3 regions of the Desulfosporosinus sp. SYSU MS00001 genome follow, and region 1 is predicted to be linked to each of the others. Evidence: riboswitches for the same ligand, from Rfam matches in the RefSeq annotation. Region 1 holds a riboswitch; each other region holds the start of a gene.
What was found. A riboswitch is a leader RNA that binds a small molecule or an ion and turns the genes downstream of it on or off. The one in region 1 is predicted to bind cobalamin.

Region 1 (7,993 bases):
AAGCGAATCGCTTCCCGACAGCGATCGATTTCCTGCCGCATACCTGTGGCGACGACTTGCTGATGGGTTAAGAAAGGGCGAATTAACTCAATGTAAGTTTTATAACCTACAATGTATTCGACTTCGTTTAGTACAGATTGAACCCGTGCTGTCATGTGCTCGGGGTCTCCGGGGCCAAGTCCCACGACATAGAGCTTGCTGTGCTGATCGCCACCGTGACTCCCTGTCCCTTGGTCTTGGGCAGAATCAGATGCCCCATGTGTGCTCCCAGGATACTCGCTGCTTCGCATACTCCGTCCACTCCTATCTTTTCTTTTACAAAGTTTGAGCGCGTTAAATTTTCTTGGCTATTTACTGCTTGAAGTTCATCAGCTGAAAAGGTCCGCAAGGGAACCCCGAGGGATTTCGCCGCTTCCTGCAAACCTGCTTCATCAGCTTTTAAATCGATGCTATAAAGACCGGATATGGCCTTTAATGATGCCCCAATTTGTTCCAGAGCTGAGGTAATCGCATCTAAAACCACGTTACTGGAAATTCCCCGGCGACACCCGACTCCCACACTTAAGAACGGAGGGATTAGATAAATACAATCTTTTTTAGTATTGCCGCGAGGAAAGGCATCGATAATTACGTTTGGGTTATTTTGGTATTCTTTCAGAGCTGTTTCTTGAGATATACTGAAGCTCTCAGCGACCCCAGTAATCTTAGTATCCTTAGTATTTTTAATATCCTTTATATTCTTAATGTCCTTACCGTCCTTGGCATCTATAGGATTATCCAACCCAATCATAGGTTTAGCGAATCTTCTTATACAATCCCTAAAACGATAGTGAGGATCCTCCAACCAACGTTGATCAATCGAAAAATCAACTGGTTTAAGTACATTAAGATACCCTTGTTCCAAAAGCAACCGGTTAACAGCGGGCAAATGGTCAACAGGTTCAACCTTCCACCCAAACCTTCGGGCATATTCATCAGGTGCCGTAATTCCCCGGCCGTCTGTGGCTGTAGTGATAACCGCTTGGGCTTGGAGATGCTTGGCGATTTCTCTCGCCCAGGCGTTCGCTCCCCCTAAATGACCGGAAAGCAAAGGAATTACGAAATTTCCTGCCTCGTCTAAAACCAGTACGGCGGGGTCCCGGTCCTTCCGATCGATGAGTGGGGCAATCTGCCGGACCACAATACCTGAGGCCATGATGAAGATAAGTACTGAACAATCCTGCCATAAGGTTGGGACGAGATCACCTAAATGCTGAAAGGGTTGTAAAGGGATAGTCTTGGGGATTTTTCCTGAGCTTGCTGAAAGTGCTTTTGCATGAAGACAGAAGGTCGGTTGGGCCGAACCGGGGGGAAGATTTTCCCCAATGCGCAAGGCTGTTGCCAAACCTCGATCTGTTAAAGCCAGTAACGCTATCTTCACGTCTCTTTTCCCTGTCTGAATTCATGAGTAAATGTCGGGTCATAAAGCTTAGAACGGGCATATCCTCCTGCCGGATCCAGGAAATCTCCCACAAGGATTTGAGCCTGTTTGCGGATTCCGGCAGTATTCACTTTATCTGCAATGGTTTCCAAAGTTCCAACGACAATTTCTTCATCCGGCCAGCTGGCTTTAGAAACTACTGCAATAGGAGTTGAGACAGGGTAACCTCCTTCAAGCAAGGCTTCAACAACAGCCCCCATATCTTGTACGCTTAGAAAAATCGCCATGCTGGATTGATGCTGCGCTAAATGGGTTAAAGCTTCACGGTCCGGTACGGGTGTCCGTCCAGCCAAACGGGTAAGAATCAAGGTTTGACTGATATCCGGCAAGGTGAACTCCCGTTTGACTGCCGCCGCAGCGGCAAAAACTGAGCTGACTCCCGGAACCACAGTATAAGAAATTTCTTCTTGGTCTAAGCGATCAAATTGTTCTTTGATTGCGCCGTACATGCTAGGGTCTCCCGTATGGAGACGGACAATAGTTTCCCCTCTTTTTGTTCCTTCGATCATTAAAGCGGCCACCTCTTCCAGAGTCAAAGAGGCACTGTCGTGACAAGGCGTTCCCGGCCTGCAGAGCTTAAGCAAATCCGGGTTGACTAAAGATCCGGCGTAAATGACCCGATCTGCTCTCTCCAGGGCTCGGGATCCTTTGATGGTGATCAGTTCAGGATCTCCCGGGCCTGCACCTACAAAGATAACTTCTCCCTTAGGTTTATTTTCCCTCACCGTTTTCCCTCCCTAATAAATCCTTTTTGACCAAGAGCAGGCTAAGGTAATCGATCTTATTGGTTTGGAAATCTTCCGGCTTTGGTTCCCAACAAATTTGCTCTCCGTGCTGACCTAAACGTGTAAGCAAAACGGCTTTTCTGTCTCGCTCTTGGAGAAGGTTGAGAATTTCCGGAAGCCTGCGCGAAACTTTCATCAAAACTAAATTAGGAAAATCAAGATATTGGTCAACGTCTTCCGTACTCGGCAGGACCACTAAGGGCTCATCTCCCGTGGCAAGCGGCAAATTAATTTTCGCGGCCGCGGCTGCCATAGCTGTAATACCAGGAACAGTAGTAATTAATTCGGAAGGTAATTGCTCTTGAAGAAGGTTCAGCAGGTAACTGTAAGTACTATATAAGGAAGAATCACCTAACGTAATAAAGGCAATAGATTTACCTATCTTCAGCTCATGTAAGAGCATTTCTGCTCCGTCTCGCCAGGCCTTGGCTAAAACCTGTTGATCGGACGTCATGGGCATTTCCAGTTCCAGCAAACGCACATTAGCCGGGCAGTGGACTTTGGCAATGTCCCAAGCAACACTTTCTCTTTCCATTTTTGATTTTGGAATAGCCACCAAATCTACCGTTTGCAGGACATCGACGGCTTGCAGAGTTAGAAGGCGAGGATCTCCCGGGCCAACTCCGACTCCATAAAATTTACCCCATGTTGTTGTCATAATCTTACCCCTTTTCGTGCAGATAGTATAAAGATGGGATTTAAGGCTTGGGCCATATGCAGATTGTGAACGGGCTGCCAGCGGACAGCTTGAAGAGAAACAATATCAATATCCTGATAGTCCAGTTCTGAAAGTAATTTTACTCCCTGAGACATAGTTTCAAGGGTGACGGCTGTAATGACGATCCTGCCACCTTCAAGAAGCGGCACATTTAATAAAATATCCTCCAGCCGCCCTTTACTTCCCCCAATGATACAGACATTAACTGGTGGAAGTTCCGGAAAAACATCGGGGGCGCTTCCGGGAATTAAATGAAGATTTGAAACGCCAAACTTCTGCTGATTAGCAAGAATCAAGGCTTGGGCTTCAGGATTATGCTCAATGGCATAGACAACTCCCTCCGGGACTAAACCGGCAGCTTCAATACTAATACTCCCAGTGCCTGCGCCAATGTCAACAATACTGTCAGATCTGGAGATTTGGGCTTTAGCGAGAACTTGAACTCGGATCTCCGACTTAGTCATTGGAACATTTCCCCGCAAAAATTCCTGATCCGGTATCCCTATTCGTCCTCGGAGTACGTTATTCGCCGAATTATGTGCTGAATTCTTTGCCTGATCATCTATTACCGGATCTAGCTCCGGATGCAAAATAAGAATTGCATTCTTCAAGGAGGCACCTTCTTGAGCTAGATGCCTGGCGTCCATAGTTTGCCATAGCTCTTCAGGGTAAGCTAACGCATTCCCCATTGAAATATTCGGATTTTGTCCAAGATCAATATAAAATTGGGCGACTCTTTGCGGAGTGTTCGTCCCTCCGGTTAATACTCCCGTCAGACGTCTTATTTGGGTAGGAAGTACTGATAAATCCCGTCCGTGGACACTTACAAAATCAGCCTCTTGCCAAGGGAGTCCTGCTCGGGCAAAGGCAAATTGAAGAGAACTGATTCCGGGGTAGACTTCTATTTGCTCTCCCGGAAATTCCTTTTTTAGTCTGGGCAAAAGGCTGAAAAAGCCTGGATCACCCGAGACAAGAACTCCTATCTCTTTCTCAGCCAATAAGGCCGTTCTAATGACCTCAAGGCTGGCCTTAAGGTCTCCCGTTAAACAGTGTTGACCACCCAAGAAATCAGGAAAAAGCTTGAGAGCTCTAGATCCTCCAATTAAAACCTCACAGTTCATAGCCAGATCTATAACGGCCGGCGGCAGCCATTCTGTTCTTCCGGGACCGATTCCGATTACCTTCAACATTGATTTCCCTTCTTCCGTGGTTGACTAACGTTTTGCCAAAACCTTACTTGGAACTTTGGGACAATTAAAAAAGAGCCTGAGCGGCTCGTATGGTTTATCCTTTAATAAACACACACATCTCCTATCGCTCGTAGGTCTGTGAATTACTTAAGGAAGGTTTTCTGGCTTCAAATCATCATTCTCTTCCTATGTTTACAACAGATAAAGCAATGGAAGAGAACTCCTTGTTCACAGTGGCGGGACCGCGCCGGATTGTCACCGGCTTCCCCTCTTAGATCCTCGTTGCCTGAGGAACCTTAAGTATTTTATAAAATTGTAAAACCTAAATGAGATTTCATTAGATTATCCGAATATCTGAGTATTCTATAAGTATTAACAAAATTCCTCTTTTCAAAAAAATTTAAAATAAAGCTTTACTATCATTGATTAATACTATTTTATAGCTTATTTCTTAATTAGGCAATGTTAAGCAATTTGTTTTAAGCAATTCAAATGGTATTTGGTAATATCCTACAAAGATTATATAATTATTTTAACCATTTATGTTATATTATACCATAAAGCATTTGACACTTCACCGTCTATTAAAGAATAAGATATTTTGCATAGAGTGCAAAGAAAGGAGTTTTTGATAAGATGCCCGAAGGTAAAAAAACTGCGAGTATCGCCTCCGTCGCCATTGCAGCGCTAGTTGGCGGAGTGGCCGGCGCCGTTGTTGGTTTAATGGTCTCACCTAAGAGCGGGGAAGCATTACGTAAAGATATTCAAACAAAAGCAGAAAATCTTGCCGAGCAAGTTCAAGACTGCACAGTTCACCAAGCAGAGGCTTTAAAAGAAACGGGCTCAAACCTGCTCGACAAGGGAAAGAAAATTAAAGAAGATCTTCAAGTCCTCTGGCAGGATTTAAAACCCAAAAAATTAAATTCCATTGACATCGCCAGCTCGTCTGCGGTTGATATCCAGGCGGACTCAGAATCCGAGCCTGAAGTTGTTACGTACTCTTCTGAATCTCCAACTGTTGAAACCCCAATTGAAGATGATATTGAAACACTGCCCTAAACTACACGAATCCTTTACCTAGATTCCATAATAATCAAGAAGCCCTAAAATCGAGCACTCGACTTTAGGGCTTCTCTTAGTGAACTCGTTCAGCTAAAGCTGAACATCGGGGCTTCGGTGACGAAAGTGTCCTGTGGACACTTTCCCCAAAAGCGCCTAGCTCATAACAAATTCTATCGCGAAGGATGGACTCTACCCCCACCGAAGAAATCGAAGGAATAGTATAGCCCCCACTTATGAGGTGGGGGTCTTAGCTGGGGATAAAAAACGTATTACTCCCAGACCATTAAGCCTTACCGACGTTCCATTTCCACTGTTGTTTTGCAACGATCTCTTGAGCATTCATATCCCAGCCTACAGGCTGACCATTCAATAAGGTCATGATGGATCCCACTCGAAGACGGCCAAACGTAAAAGCTTGTGCCCGTTCGCCGGCTAAATGAGCTAAATGATGCAGCAATTCTTGGTGACCAAGGTTTAAAAGTTCTAGAGCAGCTCCCTCCGTTGTAGGGAACTCTGCTAGTGTTCTTAAGGTTTCGGCTTTAATTCCGAAGAGTGCAGCATGAGCCAGTAAAATTTCCGACCGTGCATCAGCCACGCGATTATGTGTGTGGAAGATACCTCCCGAAACTTTAATCAATTTGCCGATATGTCCTAATAAAACGACGTCTTCAATACCTCGGTAAACAGCTTCTTCCAAAAGGTAACCGACAAAATTGCTCATTTGAATAACAGCTTCGGTGGGAACATCAAAACCTTCTGTCGCCACACGAAATCCATAATGTCCTGGAGTTAAAACTATTGCTTTATGTCCGTAGGCCACTGCCTGGTCTAATTCCGGTAAAATCGAGGTTTTGAAGGCTTCTTCGGACATGGGACGAACAATCCCACTAGTTCCCAGAATTGAAATCCCGCCTACGATACCCAGACGGGGGTTTAGGGTGCGTTTTGCAGTCTCTTCGCCTCCCGGAACTTCAATGGTAATTTCAAGTTCTTCCTGGGGAAAGACTTCTCGAACTGCTTCGCGTATCATTCGTCTGGGGACCGAGTTAATAGCCTTTTCACCTACAGGCTGATCCAAGCCTTTTTTAGTGACTGTGCCCACGCCTTGTCCACCACGAATACGAATCTCTCCTTGAGCCGAAAGCTCGCGCACGAGGACACGAATCTCTAAGCCGTCAGTAATATCGGCATCATCTCCGCCATCCTTGATAATACTTGCAGTTGCCCTTGAATTTTCAAGGTTTCCGGAATGGATCGGCATCCCTAAACGAGCTTGATTGGGCAAAGGTATTTCGATTCGTTCCGGCAAACAATCTCCACCCAGGAGAAGGCAAGCTGCTTTGGCAGCACCTGCAGCACAGCTGCCTGTTGTATATCCCTCGCGCCAGGTATGTCGATCTTTGTTTCGCGCCATAGCTATCTCCTATTAGCAATTTATTAGAATCTCATTCAGAGAATTTTCATCTCTCTGCACTTTTTACGTTACGTTATGAGAAGTTATTGTTCTAGTCAGAAAAAATAATTATAAAGTTCGATGTCAGAGAAGTATTCTAATAATCCTAATCCTTTATTAAAATTTGCCAGATATTTATCTAAAGTATAAATGATAATATTTGTCAGTTCAACACTACTACCTCAGCGGACAAGTATTTCCCATATTAAGCATTTGGATAAAGCTAAATTTTCTGTAAGCAATCCAATTTGCCCATAGCCTATCAAACCATTAGATTCTTATAAGAGTCCAAGACGCCATTTGAAACGCAAAAATAAACATAAAAAAGATAAGAAAATAATAACCGTGACTGCCCAAAAATCTCTAGCCGCAATGGCTTTGTCAAGCTTAACCGTCCAAGTCCGAGATAGACCGTACCCTCTGTTCAGCATAGCCATAGATAGGGAATTAGCCATTATTATTGAGTTGATAAACAAGGGGATCATAATGGGGACATAGGAACGAATTGAACCTACAATTCCTTTTCCGTGCAGATTCATTCCTCGTGCCATTTGAGCCTCTAGAATAAGGGTTCTTTTTTTATCTAAGGTTGGAATAAAACGCAGAGCTGTCGTCAATATCATAGATACTTCAGCAGGAACCTTTAACCACTGAAAAAATTGAGTAAAATCCTCAAGGGATGTTGTGAAGGTTAAGATTGAAGAAGCAATCAATAGACTCCATATTCGAAGCAGAAAGGTCGTCCCCATTAAAAGTCCTCCGACAGTAGCCCCTAAGTGTTTCCCCGGAAAAAGATAAAAGAGAATTTTTCGGTTGGAAAGATGGTCAAAGTGCTGAGGTGAATAAGAAAAGCCTGTGATCAGGATGATGGAAATAACAATGGGCAGCAGAGGGATGATAAGGCCCGTAATCTTTCGCAGCGGGATATTTATCGCCAAGGCTAAAAAGGCTGTAACTGAGATGATTGCCAGCTGATAAATTGGATTTTGGAACGGGAAAGACAATATGATAATCACTAAAAAACCCAGCATCTTGCTTCGTACATCTAAACGATGAATTAAGGTATCTTCCGATGAAGAGGCAACTAACATTTTGTCTTTTCCCCTCTCTCGAACAGTGCCGTAAATTCTTCCGGATGGAGTAAGTTCTCTGGGAAGCCGACGTCACTCAAGCAGGCAGAAAGGCGGCAGAGCTGCGGAGGAATAATGGAGGCATCTGCTAATAAGTTTTCTTGAGCAAAGACTGCGCGGGGATGTCCATCAAGGAGAACACTGCCTTCTTTCAGGACGATAACTCGTTGAGCAT
Region 2 (7,993 bases), on a different contig from region 1:
ATCTTTGCTGTCAACGCGCACCCTTGTTTGTCCCTCGCAACAAAATCAGCAAATGTCCCTCCGATGTCTACAGCGATTTCGTACATTCCCTGCCTCCTCTATAAACCAAAAGATCCCATGAACCGACGAATCTGTTGTTGAACTTCTGCTGACATTTCAACGGTCGGTGCAAACCCTGAGAGAGGTTTCGTCGCATCTATACCCATTTTTGAGGTGCGGCTTAACTCATCGGATGACGGATCCAGGGTACAGCCCATACCCATATGCTGTGGTACAATCGTCACACCCCGATCGGCTTGCAGTCGGGTAGCCATGGCCCAGAGAACCTGACGTTCATCAAAGACATCCACATCCTCATCGACAACAACCACCATTTTCAGATTATGATCAACCGAAAAGGCCGTAAAAATTGCTTGCTGGGCTTGCCCCTCGGCGATCTTTTTCAGGGAAATATAGCAGTGAAATAACCCGCAGGCCGAAACCGGAGCATGGACATTTTTGACATTAGGAAGAGTCCTGTTCAGTGCATTTAAGACGTCTCCTTCTCTTTGGACCGCAACAATGGTAATATGTTCAGAACTCATTCCCGGTGTAATGTCTTGAAAGAGAGGTTTCGTTCGATATTGGATTGCCTTTACCCGGAAAACATTTTCCGTACTGCGATAACAAGCATAATTCGTAAACTCTGCAAATGGCCCTTCCGATTCCCGCTCTCCGGCGACAATTTCTCCCTCAATGACGATCTCAGCAAATGCAGGAACCATTAGATCGACGGTTTGGCAGCGGGCGACTTTCAAAGGAGCGCCGAATAATCCTCCCATCGCCGCATATTTACCGAGATGATAAGGGACTAAGGCCATAGAACCCATCGATATGTTGGGATGGATGCCCAGAACTACCGCTGCTTCGAGAGATTTCCCCAGTTCTTCCGAACGACGGAAATACTCCCAAAGACGTTGACGGGAATGAAGACTTATCCCTAATTTATCCTTCCCTTTTAGCTGCATCCGATGATATCCGGCCGTTTCAACTCCTGTTTCCGGATCTTTGGCAATGACTAAGCCCGCAGTGATATAAGGTCCGGCATCAATCGGAAAGTGAGTTAAAATTGGTAATTTAGATAGGTCTGCCTCGGAACCAATCAAGACATTCTCCCGGAAAGATGCTTCATCTACCTCCACAGGGTCAATTCGCTGATTAATACGTTTGGAATATTCAGCTGCCAGTTCATGAGGTGCAACCTCCAGCGCTAAAGCCAGACGTTCACGAGGAGCCAGAACATTGGCAACCACAGAAATATCATGACCTTTTATGTTATCAAAAATCGTTAACGGGTTGCGGCGGGCTTTCTCCAGTTCCATGATCAACGTACTTATCTCATACTTAGGGTCTATCTCCTCTTGAACGTGGATAACCTCCGACGGAATCTGAGATTTAACCCGTTCAATGAACCCTCTCAAATCCTGTTCCAACTAAAATGCCTCCTTTAGTTTCGAATGTTTGTTGACCTTTTTCTCTTCGAAATCTACTTTGAATTAGTTTTTAGAGTAATGCTGATTTCTGTAAAGAACCATAAACACTCTTGGTCAGGCTTCCTGCGACGATGGTTCCTACTAAAGCTGTCAGCGCAGAAGACAAAAAGGCAATTTTCCAATCAAGATGGATAACATAAATCAAGCCGATCGTAACGCATAAGTTGCCGATAACATTACAGCCCAACATAGCTACAAGGTGGTGGCTTAATTTCGTCATCGATAACTTAACAGCAATCAAGGAGTAAACAATGGAACCGATCGTATTGGCAAATAAGAAGAAAAAGGCTAAAGGGGAATAGGCTGTTGCCATGGCTACAATAGCTTCCACTAATCCTGCAATAATACCCGCTGGTTGTTTGTACATTAAAACAATAAGGCCCGTAAAGAATGCCCAACATGTACCATTAAGCAGTAAAAGAGTGGGATCTAAAATACCGTCGATTCGTCCCGTTATCTGCTCCATGATTACAAATACAATCCCGATAATGACAGCTCCTACAAGTGCTTTGGTGTCAGTCCTAAACAATTTTTCTTTCACGTTATTCTCCTCCTAAATCATTAATTATGGTCTTATATTAATGGCAACAGCCTTGTTGTTATGCTGAGGCTTATTACCAAGAACATCGAGGCAATTATTACAACATCATAAGACTTCAGGGCTATATCCGATGAAAACGTTCGATTTTTACTCCGCCCGTAACCTCTTAACTCCATAGCTAAGGCTATTTCCGTTGAGCGACGAACTGCACGATATAAAAAAGGCAGGAAGGTTGGAATAATTGCTTTCAGATCATCCCAAACGCTATCCATTTTGAGGCCCCTGGTTCGCTGGCTGTCGATGATCGACTGATATTCTTCTTTCATAAGGGGTAAAAAACGTACGCCTAGACCCACCAGCATGGCAAAACGATAGGGAATTTTAAATTTTACAAGCATCAGGGTAAAGTCTTGAGCTGAGGCGGAGGTAAAGAACTGTAGACTGGCATAGAAAATAAGTGTCGCTTTCAGTATGCCGGTAATCGCCAGCGGCAGAGCGTCGCTGTAGATTTTAATGATGCCCCATTGATAAATCAAAGTACCCTCCCGGCAAAACAGTAACTGAATAATCAAGATCTGAAGCCCCAAAAGCAAAAGAATGATTACCATAGCCTTAGAGTGTTTAAATGAACCACTTAGAATTAACGAGGACGTAATACACACCAGTAACGTAATTCCTAATTGAGCAGCAGTTTGACTGAGCAGTGCAAAGTAAATCATCAAAATATACCAGACAAGCTTAGTGCGGGGATCAAATTTCGGAAGTGCCAGTGTCATCATAACCCTCCTTGAAAGTATCAGTGTTTGGGAAATCCAGACCAATCGCCTTCAGTTCCTCACGATGCCGCTCTATGTCTTTTGTCTCAATATCCAGCCTGATGCGATGCTTATATAGGGCAACTAAGCGGTTTGAATAGTCTTTTGCCATGGCCAGATCATGGGTAATCAACAGAATGGTTTTGCCGTTGTTCGATAAGTCATAGAGTTTCTCCATAATCATATAGCCTTGGTTCTCATCCAGGCCAGAGGTGGGCTCATCAGCAATAATGAACTCCGGATCACCGGCAAGTATCGATGCTAATGCCAGAAGTTGACGCTGACCACGGCTTAGACGCTGGGGATGCATTTCCTTGTAATCCGCCAGTCCTACGAATTGCAAACATTCATCAACTTTCTGATTTAGAAAATCATTTCGTTCACCCCTTAGCTTTAAGGAAAAACCCACCTCTTCCTCCAAAGTGCTAGCAAAAATCTGATGGTCTGGGTTTTGAAATAAAAATCCGACACGAGCCAATATCGTTCTCAGGTTTCCTTTTTTAATGATCTGATCAAACAAGCGAATTTCACCCTTGGCAGGCTTGAGTAAACCAATAAGTAATTTCGCCAAGGTTGATTTTCCTGAACCATTCAAACCGACAACTGACAAAAAATCACCTTTAAATACTTCTAAATTAATATTTTCACAACCCGGTAATTGATTATTATATTGATAGGAAACATCACTGATTTTAGCTATGCTCTCCCTGGGTTTATTACTGTCAACATAAAAATGCCTGCCATTTCTGAGCATTTCTTTCCGGTACTTGATTTGGTACCAGTAATATTCCCTGGGTGAGTATTCCTTTTTAAGTTCACCGTCTTCAAGAATCAAAACTCTGTTAGCGTAGTTAAGCACTTCTTCAATTCGGTCCATAACCAAAACTATCGTGAGATTCTGAGTTTGATTTAACTCCCCAAGCCGCTTATAGATCTCCTGGCGGCCTTGTGGGTCCAGTTCGGCAGTGGGTTGATCAAGAATTAGAATCGGAACTTTGAGGGCTAATACTCCTGCTAAAACAACGCGCTGGGCCTGCCCACCTGAAAGAGACGAAGTTTGTCTCTTTTCGTAACCACGCAAACCCACAAACTCCAGCGTATTTTTAACAACCTGATCAATTTGTTCATAAGGAAGCTCTTGATTTTCGAGTCCGAAGGCAACGTTCTCATAGACATTTAAACTAATGATTTGATTATCGGGTTCCTGCATCATGTATCCCATATAATCCAACATTCTATTGAGAGGTATTTCTTTAATGTCTTGTCCCATAATTGTTACTGTTCCTGTTAATTCTGCGTTATGGTAATGAGGAATCGCACCTGTTAGGACATGTAATAATGCTGATTTTCCCGAGGCCACCCCCCCGGTAATGACGATGAAATCTCCTTGATTAATTTCTAAATTGATGTTTTTAAGTACCGTCTTCTCATTATTCGGGAACTTGAGTTTTTCAATTCTAATTTTGGCAATTACATTCATGGCAATCTCCCTGTAATGTTGACTAAGAACAAAAAAGTTCTAGCTTAAAAAAAGCTAGAACTTTACCTTTGTCCTCTTTGCATTATTTTATAGGCAGGTCTCCTGACTTATAGACTCCAATGAACGCCTTCCCAGTTACCCAGTGGCATATGTACATTTTCAACGTCTAACTACAGTGGTGGGTCCGTCCAGGATTTTTACCTGGTTCCCTATTATCCCCAATTAGGGGCACCTATAAAAAATTGTATTTAATTTGTTAACTACTAAAATAATAGAATAGTTTGTTTAGTTTGTCAAATAAATTTCTACATCATACGCCTGACTTCCAGATGCCTCAATTAGACAATTCACTTCGCAAAAAGAATGATTTATTATCAATCGCTCTCATCGTAGCCAAGATCCCGTCGAGGTGGTCATACTCATGTTGTAACAGTTCCGACAAATCTCCTTCCAACATCATTTTTTGAGGTTTCCATTGCAGGTCTAAATAGTTGATCGTACATCTTCTATACCTCTTTACCCTAACCAGGAGTTGCGGAAAGCTCATACAATCGTCAATAATCTCCATCATTTCAGCATCGATAAACTCTAACGTTGGATTGATGAAAATGACAGGTTCATCAATATACATATATAAAAGTCGTTTAAATATGCCTATCTGAGGAGACGCAATAGCTCTACCTGCGCCATATTTATTTCTAAAATCGATCAGTGTATCATGCAAATCATTAACAATCGGCGCTAACTCTTCGAGTTCGCTTTCTTGTACTGTTTCACTAACTTTATATAACTTGGGATTACCGAGTAGTAGAATCTCTCTGATTGCCATCCCTAAATTTTCACCTTTCTTTCAGTCTGCCAACATTTAATCTTTGCAACGCAATCCAGGTACGAATTTCCCACTTCGAAACTAAACTACCACCAAGACTTTATCCCAGCGGTCATTCTTTCTTGAATATAAAGTCTTCTTCTGTATAAACCCTAATACCGTTTTCCAATAATAATTCAGCAGTGAATCCATAGCCATTTAACAGAGTTCCGCTAAACGTCCCATCATAAATCAGACCAGATCCACATGAGGGACTCCTTGCTTTTAAGATGGCGGTATTTATTCCGATGGTTTTGGCAATAGTTAATGTTTGCTGTGCACCACGTTTATAAACTTCAGTAAAATCTTCATTGCTTCTACTGATAACCTTTTTCTCACCATCATCAGTAACTAAAATTTCACAACTATCTCTTGGAATACATAGACCTGCAATTACTTCCGGACATATTGGGATCGCTTTGCCATCTTTAACGAGTTTTACTATCTCTTCAATTTTCGTGTTTTTGCCATCATATCTACAATTAATTCCCGCAAGGCAGGCACTAACTAAAAGCAAACTTTACCCCCCATTTTTGATAATATTTTCTAAAGCCTAAGACGATTGCCCGAGTCCCGAGACGCAAAAGCCCTCATCAAACGCCCCCCAACTTGAAAACCGCCTCCGATGCCCCTGACCCTACACAATACTCCTCACTGGAGCATCAGCTAACCTTTATCGAGACGGTTACTTCGTCTTAAAGTTAACGGTGCGCTGATATAGCATGGGGTGAGTGATAATTGAAGAAAGTATGGAAAATTTAACTACTAATTAAGCTTATGTTTTTTGCTAATCCTAAAGATAATTCGTAATCTAGTCAGACAAGCAACTGCACATTAAATTTTCAAGGGGGGCTCCATGACGACAAATAGCAAAATTAATCCTAAGGTTGAGGAATTTTTGAGTAAAGCCCAAAAGTGGCAAGATGAATATGGGAAGTTGAGAAATATCGTTCTTAGCTGTGGGTTGACCGAAGAATTTAAGTGGATGCATCCTTGTTACACATTTGAGGGAAAGAACATAGTTTTAATCCATGGATTTAAAGAATACTGTGCTCTTCTGTTTACCAAAGGTGCCTTGTTAAAAGATCCAAATGGGATCCTAATCCAACAAACGGAAAATGTTCAGCAGGGGCGCCAGATTCGCTTCAACAATGTTCAGGAAATAGTCGCCTTGGAAGCCATCTTGAAAGCCTATATTTATGAAGCTATTGAGGTGGAAAAGGCCGGTTTGAAGGTGATTAAAAAAGAGACTTCAGATTTCACTATTCCTGAAGAATTCCAAAAAAAATTAGATGAAAATCCCGCCTTAAAAACTGCTTTTGAAACATTGACCCCCGGACGGCAAAGGGCATACATTTTTTACTTTGCTCAGCCTAAACAATCTAAAACTCGGGAGTCAAGAGTTGAAAAATATATCCCCCAAATTCTCGAAGGAAAGGGATTAAATGATTAGTACTTTGAAAAGTAATGAACTAATTTGCTCAGTTATTATCCGAAATGACTTGATTTATGATTTTATGATAGCGTTTCGCCTTTTCTTCCATAAATTCAACTCTTCTTATTGCCTCCTCCAATTGCTCCCGTGCAATCTCCTTGTATTTTAAGATAATTTCATAACGGAGAGGAATTGAAGAATCTCCTTCTAGGTACAGATCAACAAAGTGTTTGATGTCCTTTATCGACATACCACAATCCTTAAGATACTTAACCCTTATTAGCCAATTAAGTGATTCTTCGTCAAAAAGGCGATTGTTATATTTATCGCGTTGTATGTTCGGTACCAAACCCTTGTCAGTATAATATCTGATGGTATGCTCTGTTAGATTTGTTTTCTGAGCAATTTCTTTGACTGTGTACATTGCTCTGCCTCCTCTATGAAAAAAGCCTTGACTTCGTGTTACTCGAAGGCACTATAGTAACCATATCAAGAAAGGGAGACGAAGTAAAGTACCCAACGACCCTCGAATATTTGAGTACTTCTACCTTATTCATTTGGTGGAGGGAAACTTTCAAAAGTCAGAGACTGTTCCCACAATAATGGGAACTAATAAGAGGAGGAAATCAATGACAATGCGTATCATTACTCTCGAAGAACATTTTGCCTTTCCGGGATTTATGGACAGAATTGGCCAACAATCCTTTCATAACAAAGGTGAAGAGCTGTGCGACCTCAACGAACGTCGGATCACCGAAATGGACGCCGCCGGTATTGACATGCAGGTGCTCTCACTGACATCTCCCGGTACGGAGTCGTTAACTGGTGAGGAAGCCGTGAAAATGGCCATCAACGCCAATGAAATCCTGGCATCGGCGATAGAACGTCATCCCAGTCGCTTCGCGGGCTTTGCTGCCCTTCCGACAGCTGCTCCCGACCTAGCCGCTACTGAACTGGAACGCATGGTTTGCCAACATGGTTTCAAGGGTGCGGTGATCAATGGTCACATTCAGGGCCGCTACCTTGACGACAGATTCTTTTGGCCCATCATGGAACGGGCAGAAGCGCTTCAAGTGCCGATCCACCTGCATCCAGCGCCACCGCCGCAGTCGGTAATCGACGCCTACTACACCGGCAACTTCTCATCGGAGGTGACCAGTATACTTTCGACGGCAGGGTGGGGATGGCACATCGAAACTGCTGTCCATATCCTGCGTCTTATTCTCAGCGGAGTATTCGACCGTTATCCCAAACTGCAGATCATTATTGGCCACTTAGGCGAAGCTTTGCCTTTCATGTTGCCAAGGATCAATCAAGTTCTG
Region 3 (7,993 bases), on a different contig from region 1:
TGACCTTAGAGGCGAATATTGCCTTCGGCATAAGAGGGCGTATGTCTAGGGAATCAGAATATAAAACTGTTGCTGACCTCATGGAAATGGTTGGACTTAAGGGGTTTGCCAAAGCTTGGCCCAGCCAATTATCGGGCGGTATGGCTCAAAGGGCCGCTATTGCCCGCGCCCTGGCAGTAGATCCCGCGATCTTACTCTTAGACGAACCCTTCTCAGCCCTCGATGCCCTGACTCGCACTAAACTCCAGACAGACTTCCTTCATTTGTGGCAAAGAACTCAGAAGACTTGTATCCACGTTACCCATGATGTGGATGAAGCGTTAACTCTCGGCCAGAAAATCATAATCATGCATTCAAATCCAGGCAGAGTCGGGGACGTCATTTCTTTGCCTTTTCCTTATCCACGCTCTCTGGAAAACCTAGAACTCAGAGCCATAAAAGAACGCATATTATCTCTGTTTATTGCTGATTCTGCTGACTAACAAAAAAGCTTGACAAAATATGCCTGACCCCTGTCTAATTAACGTTGTAAAAGGGTATTAAAAAGCAACCAACAAGTCGCTTAAGGCGATCTGCTGGTTGCTTTGCCTTTATTTGTGCTTATTGCTTAGGAAGTTCTAAAACCGCGCCTCTGTTGCCGGAAGTAACCATTCCGGCATAACGAGCCAGGAATCCGGTCGTGATTTTGGGTTGTCTCGGCACCCATTTCGCTCTGCGCTTTGCCAGTTCATCCTCACTCAGGTTGACGTTAATTTTATTGGCCATAATGTCAATTTGGATAATGTCTCCGTCCTCGATTAAAGCGATATTCCCTCCAACTGCCGCTTCAGGAGATACGTGACCGATAGCTGCCCCTCGCGTTGCACCACTGAAACGTCCATCCGTAATCAAAGCAACACTTTCGCCAAGTCCACTTCCCATAATAGCAGAGGTGGGATTTAACATTTCCCGCATTCCCGGGCCACCCTTCGGTCCCTCGTAACGAATGACAACCACATCGCCGGCAACAATCTTACCCGTTGTAATGGCGAGCATTGCGTCCTCTTCGCAATCAAACACTTTAGCCGGCCCTTCATGTTTCAACATATCAGGAGCCACTGCGGAACGTTTGACAACACAAGAATCCGGAGCCAGGTTACCTTTTAAGACAGCAATCCCTCCTGTCTTGCTATAGGGATTTTCAGCGGGCCTGATGACCTCTGTATTCTTGTTTATGCAGCCATCAATATTCTCGCCAACAGTCTTACCTGTACAGGTGATCAAATCCGTTTTGAGCAAGCCGAGTTTGTTAACTTCATTCATTACCGCATAAATGCCGCCCGCCTCATGAAGTTCTTCAATGTAGGTATGCCCGGCAGGTGCAAGATGGCAGAGATTCGGAGTTCGGTCACTAATTTCATTAGCGATATCTACGTTTAATTTAATGCCGCATTCATGGGCAATGGCCGGAAGATGCAGCATACTATTCGTACTGCAGCCCAGAGCCATATCGAGGGTCAGGGCATTTCTAAAAGCATCTTCGGTCATAATGTCTCTCGGCCGAATATTCCTTTTTAGGAGCTCCATAATCTGCATCCCGGCATATTTTGCAAGCTGAATCCTCTCAGAATAAACCGCCGGGATCGTCCCATTGCCACGAAGTCCCATCCCCAATACTTCTGTTAAACAGTTCATGCTGTTAGCGGTATACATTCCGGAACAAGAGCCACAAGTCGGGCAAGCTTTATTTTCATATTCCAGTAATTTTTCCTTGGAAATTTTCCCTGCTTGAAATTCACTAACGGCTTCCGAAACGCTTGAAAAACTTGTTTTCTGCCCATCAACAATTCCTGCCAACATTGGCCCGCCGCTGACAAAGATAGTCGGTATATTCAACCGAGCTGCAGCCATTAATAACCCGGGAACGTTCTTATCACAGTTTGGAACCATAACCAAAGCATCAAAGGCATGAGCCAGGGTCATCGCTTCAGTAGAATCAGCGATTAATTCTCGAGTGACAAGGGAGTACTTCATTCCTTGGTGTCCCATGGCAAGCCCATCGCAGACAGCAATTGCCGGGAAAACCAGAGGAGTACCTCCGGCCATAGCGACACCCAGCTTTACAGCATCTACAATCTTGTCCAGATTCATATGCCCCGGAACGATATCATTCTTCGAACTGACAATACCAATTAGCGGCCTTTCCATTTCCTCATTAGTCAAACCTAGGGCATGAAACAAGGCCCGATGAGGCACAGTCGTTGTTACTGCATCACTATTCATTTTGAACACCTCTCTCTTTTAGGTTGTTTAACATCATTATATCTTGCGTGATGTCTAATGTCTATTGATGAAATAATACTACTCAAAAATTCTTTTTGTCTAACCTTAAGTAAACTCGTTCAACTAGAGTTAAACATCAGAGTTGCGGTGACGAAAGTTTCTTGTGGACACTTACTCTGAAATCGCCTAATGCTATCGCGCTGAAGAATGGTCTCTACCCCCAACAAAGCAAGGTATGAGAACAACTCCCACTTGAAGTGGGAGTCTTACGATTGGATAAATCTCAAAGTACAAATTCGAAAATAAGTTTAATCTTCAACAAATCCAAAACCTCTCATGGCATGAATAATATGCAGCTTCATAGCAGTTTTGGCTCCCTCAGCATCACGAGCTGCTAAAAATTCCATAATCATGCGATGATCATTTAGCGTATTGCGAACCATTTCTTCATTGGTATCCGACAAAGGGACCCCTTTGTTGATAGCTTGGTAAAGAACCGGCATCAGTTGATTCATAAACTCATTATGGGTCGCTTTAGCAATGGCCTGATGAAAGGCCTGTTCAACTTCAGTTCGATCTTCTTTTTTTATGATCAGTTCTTCTTCTAACTTGCCATAATACAAAATTCGCTCAAGTTCTTTATCAGTCGCACGTTTTGCAGCATAATAAGCCGATTGCGGTTCAAAAATAAGCCGCATTTCGTAGAGATCTTGGATATCTGGTTTAAATGCGGAAAGCTCCTTTAATCCATAAGCCTTATTTAAATCCAGGTTATCTTTGACATAAGTTCCCTTACCACGCTGGATTTCCAAGACATTATGAGCGATTAAGATGCGAATAGCTTCTCGCAGTGTCGTACGACTCACTTGTAATTTACCCGCAAGCTCATTCTCATTGGGAAGCTTATCCCCTATTGAAAATTTTTTGTCGATAGTAATCATTGCCAGAATGTCTTCCGCGACATCCTCCGCTAAGCTTCTGCCATCCCTAGCCATCGTCTGCCTCCTTTTCAGAGAAATCGGTCATCTTGCCGAGAAACTTCGTTCAAAAGATAGCCGCTGCCTAATTCAGCAGTAAATCAAAGTCCTTCCAGGTAAAATCCACCGACAAAATACCGATAGGATCTTCAGTAACAACCCAGTTTAAATCTTTAGAAGCTTCCGGCTTTCTAAAACAAATTAAATTCTTATAATGTCCAAAGGCACGGCATATGGAAGGCCTCGCTTTATGAATACCGCAAATATCCTTATCCAGATCATAGAAAATGCAAGTTCCAAAATAACGCTTTTGCTTTTTTAGCTCAGATCGTCTTACCTCAGGCATTAACTTAAGAGCTGTTTTTATGGACCTAAGATCTTGTATTGTGATGGGAACAGGACCACAGCATAATCCCCTACACTCTTTACAGGGCAAACTTTCCATATAGCAACACCACCTAACTATATGCGCTATTATTTTTAACGACCGGACTACTTAAACTTAATCGTGATATCTACAATTTCGGGTGTATTTCCCAACCTAATCGGCGGACCCCAGGTTCCATATCCTGAGGAAACGATGAGTTGAAAGTTTCCTTTTTTAAGGTAGCCCCAATCGTCTTCAAAAATTCGACGGGTAATTAAGCGAATCGGAAACAACTGTCCTGCATGAGTATGACCTGACAGCTGTAGATCAACCCCTTGCTGAACTGGTTCCTCCAATTGTAATGGTTGATGATCCATAACAATAATAGGCAGAGAATGATTAACTCCCTGGAGCAAGGTTTGCAGAGATTTTCTCTGAACCCCATTATAGCGAGATCCGGATCGATCATCCCTTCCAACTAAATAGAAACTTCCATCAATTTCCTGACTGCTGTCCTTCAATACTCTTACACCGGCTGCATCCAAATATTTGGCAGCTTCTTCAGCATTTCCTCCAATATACTCATGATTGCCCAACACCGCAAAGGCCCCGTACTGGGCTTTTAGTTTTTCGAAGGCCTCCGTCATTTCCTGCTTATTAACCGCTTCAACATTCTCGTCAAATACGTCTCCAGCAAACAATACCAGGTCAGGATGCAATTGATTGATCATTCCAACCATCTTGGTCAGATAACTATTATGGATAATCGTTCCGAGATGAATGTCCGATACCATCACAACATGCAATTGTTTTAGAGATCCCGCCTGTTTGGCTATTGTAATATCATAATGATTTATCCGCGGGTTTCGCGCATTCCAGGCTCCGAAGCCTACAATTCCCAGCACAAGAACGAAGATTGCCAATCCAAAAGCAGGATTTAGGCTTTCCTTCAGAGGAATAAGATGAAAAATATGGTTTACTAAACGCAAGAGATCTATGGCAGCAATGATTAATAAAAAGTAAAACATAAAGGCCATCCAATAGGCCCCAATTAGATTTAAGCCTTCGTAAAGCCCCTGAGGCAGAAATTTTTGCAGAAAGCGGGCAATTAAATAGGACAATGAAATCAGCGCAAAGACAAACCAATAGGCTTTAAAAGGAATAAAGGGAATATAACTAAATAAAGCCTGCCAGCCACGCAGGCCGATATAATAATTAATCCCTCCATAGACAAGAAAAAAAACAATTCCTATTAAGATGAAAAATGGATTAAACATTTGAACACTTCCACCCCCGATTTTATAACTATAACACATGGTTTACATTTAATGAACTTACTGTACAAAATCACTTCATTCATGTTATTATTAGAATAAACTAAATAGTTAAGAACAAGTGATCCCTTCCTGAGGGAAAAGGATTGAAAAGGAAAGTCAGTTAAAAGCTGACGCGGTGCCCGCCACTGTAAAAGGGAATCAATTCACACAATGTCACTGGGACAAACCTGGGAAGACGTGAGTTGATAATGATCTTGAGCCAGGAGACCTGCTTATTCTTAAGCCAAACTGCCTACGGGAATGTTAGGGGGTATATATTTGTATTATCTTTAAGCCCTTCTCTTAGCAGAAGGGCTTTTGGTTTTGTCTGAGATCATAATTACTTCACGGGTTAGGAGAGAGGGCCTATGAATAACTCCGCCAAAGGTATTTGGAATCGTCATCGCTGGCTTCCTTATGGTGTTTCTGTCACCGGTATACATTTTCTGGGCATAATCATGCTGTTGTTAAATTTAAAACAATTTCCTCAGTTACTGGGATTTGCTTTTCTCGCTTATACCTTAGGCCTGCGTCATGCCTTTGATGCGGATCATATTGCAGCTATTGACAATACAGTGCGCAAAATGATCCAACAAGAAAAAGACCCTATGGGAGTCGGTTTTTTCTTCTCGATTGGTCATTCAACCGTTGTCTGTATCATGTCCATTATTACTGCTGTTTCTATGCATTGGGCACAACAAAACATCCCTCAAATACAAAATTTCGCCAGCATAATAGGGACCGCAGTTGCCGGAGGATTTCTTTTGCTTATAGGGTTGTTTAACCTTTACATTTGGTTTGATATCTTTGGCTTTTTTAAGAAAATGCGTCAAGGCGAATTTGATGAAGAAAACCTTGATGAACTCTTATTGAATCGAGGATTCGTAACCCGTTTTTTTAAACCTCTCTATCGATTTATAAATAAAAGTTGGCATGTTTATCCTTTAGGCTTTCTCTTCGGGCTTAGTTTTGATACAGCTTCGGAAGTTGCATTACTCGCCATTTCTGCTACACTCGGTACTAAAGGCATGCCCATGACAGCAATTCTTTCTTTGCCTGTTATATTTGCAGCAGGCATGAGTTTGATGGATACAGCAGACGGGGTTTTTATGACGACAGCATATCATTGGGCATTTTCTACCCCTCTGCGTAAAATTTATTATAATCTTTCGGTTACAGGTTTATCGGTTATTGCCGCCCTAGTTATTGGGATTATTGAACTCGCGCAAATACTGTCAACCAAGCTGGGTTACCATAGCAATTTTTGGGTCTGGGTCCAAAGTCTCAACTTTGGTTCTATCGGCTACATACTTGTCAGCCTTTTCGTTATTACTTGGGCAGTTTCTTATATCGTATGGAAGGTCATGGATTTGGAAAATTGCCTGAACTAATTGCCCCTTCAAGCTATTGCTCACTAACGGAGGTTAACAAACATGATTGTTCTTTTGGGGGAATCTCCAGCAGCACGTGAATTGAATACGCAGTTAACGGCTAGAAACATTGATGTTATTCAGAGACAATACTGGTCTGAAGAAACTCCCTTACCGTCTCATCCTGCATTAGTTGTTGATGCCAGTCACCCTTCTATGAGTACTAAATTCAGTTCTTTGCGACGCTGGTGCGAGGAACTGAACATTCCTTTTATCCGCTTAGAGCGACCAGAAACTAAAGTTCCCTCCAGCCCCTTAATTTTTCCTGTCTATGATTGGGAAGAAGCACTGGCCCTGCTTGAACAACGTATTAATACCTTGCGCAAGCAAAAAGGCCATACAATTACCGTCTTTATTACGACAGGCAGCCACCAGCTTCAAACAATTACCACTAGTTCTTTTGCCCAATCAGTGCGTCTCGTGGCGAGAATTTTACCCGAAGGACATTTAGTGCAAAAATGTCGGGAAGCTGGTTTGCATCCCCGGGATATTGTAGCTATGCAAGGTCCATTTTCCAAAGAAATTAATAAAGCCCTTTTTAAGTTTTACGGCGCGGATATTGTTCTTACACGAGACAGCGGTCTTGCCGGAGGAACAGACACAAAGATCTCAGCAGCTTTAGAGCTTGGTTTAGATATTGTTCTGGTCAGAAAAGCCAAAACCAATAATGGTTTAACCGTAAACAGCCCTCAAGAGCTTCTTAATTGGCTGGATCAAAAACTTCCCAGCTAAGAGCTCAGCAAACATATTAATCACAACTTTTGAATCTGTAAAGAAAGCTCTGTTTCTCAAAAGTTATCATTTCTGACAGAATAACAAATCGGTCTGCCAATGATTGTCCATCAGCAGGCCGATTTGTTATATGAGTCTTCTTTTTGTTAAACGGTTTCTTGTTTAGTGCCATGATAATGGTAATACTAACCCGCTACTAACGGCTTTCCAGATCTTGTTTTCTGCTTTGGAATTCAGTGGAATCAATCTCTCCTCGTGCATAACGTTCACGCAGTATATCCAGAGCGCTATTATGGGTGCTAAATCCTTGTGACTGAACTCTTGACCTACTGCGGCGGAAGAGATAGACAGCCAGCAAAATAATAACGACTCCAAATATCAAGGGCATGAAAAAGCCCATCATTCCCATCCCATAGCCGCCATAACCACCATAGCCTCCGTAACCATAACCACCATTACCCCAACCGCCCATCATGCGTCCCCAACCACTCATCATGTAAATTCCCCCTTCAAATTCAATACATTAAAATAATTATTTCCAATATGAACTCAAAATCTTATTCCTGATTGGCTTTTTCAAGAGAAACTGTTTGTTTGCGCCCGCTTAGCCCCGCTTTACGTTCAAAATACTCCTCTCGATTAATCTCACCGCGTGCGTAGCGTTCATCCAAGATATCCAGAGGATTACGGGTATGGGCGGTATGATGCCCCCCAAACAGCCCTCCGGAATATGATTCTTTATAGATAAAATAAGCAATAATCAACAAAATTATTAAGCCAAACATCGTTAATCCCCCTTTATAATTTAGGCCTAAGCTATACTTAAACTGAATCCTATGCATTTTAGTCTCGATTTTATCTTGCCCAATTTCCCTTCTTTAACAACTAAGCCTTTAATTTGTTTTACTT

Region 2: linked by a shared signal. The riboswitch ahead of ACPUYX_RS17250 (ABC transporter ATP-binding protein) and the one ahead of cbiE (precorrin-6y C5,15-methyltransferase (decarboxylating) subunit CbiE) in region 1 are both predicted to bind cobalamin.
Region 3: linked by a shared signal. The riboswitch ahead of ACPUYX_RS14885 (HoxN/HupN/NixA family nickel/cobalt transporter) and the one ahead of cbiE (precorrin-6y C5,15-methyltransferase (decarboxylating) subunit CbiE) in region 1 are both predicted to bind cobalamin.

The regions. Positions count from the first base shown of each region.
Region 1 is NZ_JBNFTW010000007.1:87,433-95,425, reverse strand. Features, by position in the region: gene cobJ (precorrin-3B C(17)-methyltransferase) at 1-155, opposite strand, end outside; gene ACPUYX_RS13725 (cobalt-precorrin 5A hydrolase) at 152-1,420, opposite strand; gene cobM (precorrin-4 C(11)-methyltransferase) at 1,417-2,205, opposite strand; gene cobI (precorrin-2 C(20)-methyltransferase) at 2,192-2,923, opposite strand; gene cbiE (precorrin-6y C5,15-methyltransferase (decarboxylating) subunit CbiE) at 2,920-4,173, opposite strand; cobalamin riboswitch at 4,308-4,487, opposite strand; gene ACPUYX_RS13705 (YtxH domain-containing protein) at 4,810-5,232, shown strand; gene cbiD (cobalt-precorrin-5B (C(1))-methyltransferase CbiD) at 5,519-6,649, opposite strand; gene ACPUYX_RS13695 (energy-coupling factor transporter transmembrane component T family protein) at 6,967-7,779, opposite strand; gene ACPUYX_RS13690 (ABC transporter ATP-binding protein) at 7,773-7,993, opposite strand, start outside.
Region 2 is NZ_JBNFTW010000011.1:40,369-48,361, forward strand. Features, by position in the region: gene ACPUYX_RS17230 (hydantoinase/oxoprolinase family protein) at 1-86, opposite strand, end outside; gene ACPUYX_RS17235 (UbiD family decarboxylase) at 99-1,472, opposite strand; gene ACPUYX_RS17240 (hypothetical protein) at 1,543-2,073, opposite strand; gene ACPUYX_RS17245 (energy-coupling factor transporter transmembrane component T family protein) at 2,106-2,849, opposite strand; gene ACPUYX_RS17250 (ABC transporter ATP-binding protein) at 2,824-4,368, opposite strand; cobalamin riboswitch at 4,444-4,619, opposite strand; gene ACPUYX_RS17255 (peptide deformylase) at 4,703-5,197, opposite strand; gene ACPUYX_RS17260 (DUF523 domain-containing protein) at 5,310-5,753, opposite strand; gene ACPUYX_RS17265 (YdeI/OmpD-associated family protein) at 6,093-6,689, shown strand; gene ACPUYX_RS17270 (MerR family transcriptional regulator) at 6,718-7,095, opposite strand; gene ACPUYX_RS17275 (amidohydrolase family protein) at 7,301-7,993, shown strand, end outside.
Region 3 is NZ_JBNFTW010000008.1:78,086-86,078, forward strand. Features, by position in the region: gene ACPUYX_RS14860 (ABC transporter ATP-binding protein) at 1-482, shown strand, start outside; gene ilvD (dihydroxy-acid dehydratase) at 601-2,262, opposite strand; gene ACPUYX_RS14870 (FadR/GntR family transcriptional regulator) at 2,571-3,257, opposite strand; gene ACPUYX_RS14875 (YkgJ family cysteine cluster protein) at 3,325-3,684, opposite strand; gene ACPUYX_RS14880 (metallophosphoesterase) at 3,732-4,883, opposite strand; cobalamin riboswitch at 4,983-5,173, shown strand; gene ACPUYX_RS14885 (HoxN/HupN/NixA family nickel/cobalt transporter) at 5,291-6,313, shown strand; gene ACPUYX_RS14890 (precorrin-6A/cobalt-precorrin-6A reductase) at 6,356-7,084, shown strand; gene ACPUYX_RS14895 (SHOCT domain-containing protein) at 7,281-7,580, opposite strand; gene ACPUYX_RS14900 (SHOCT domain-containing protein) at 7,642-7,869, opposite strand.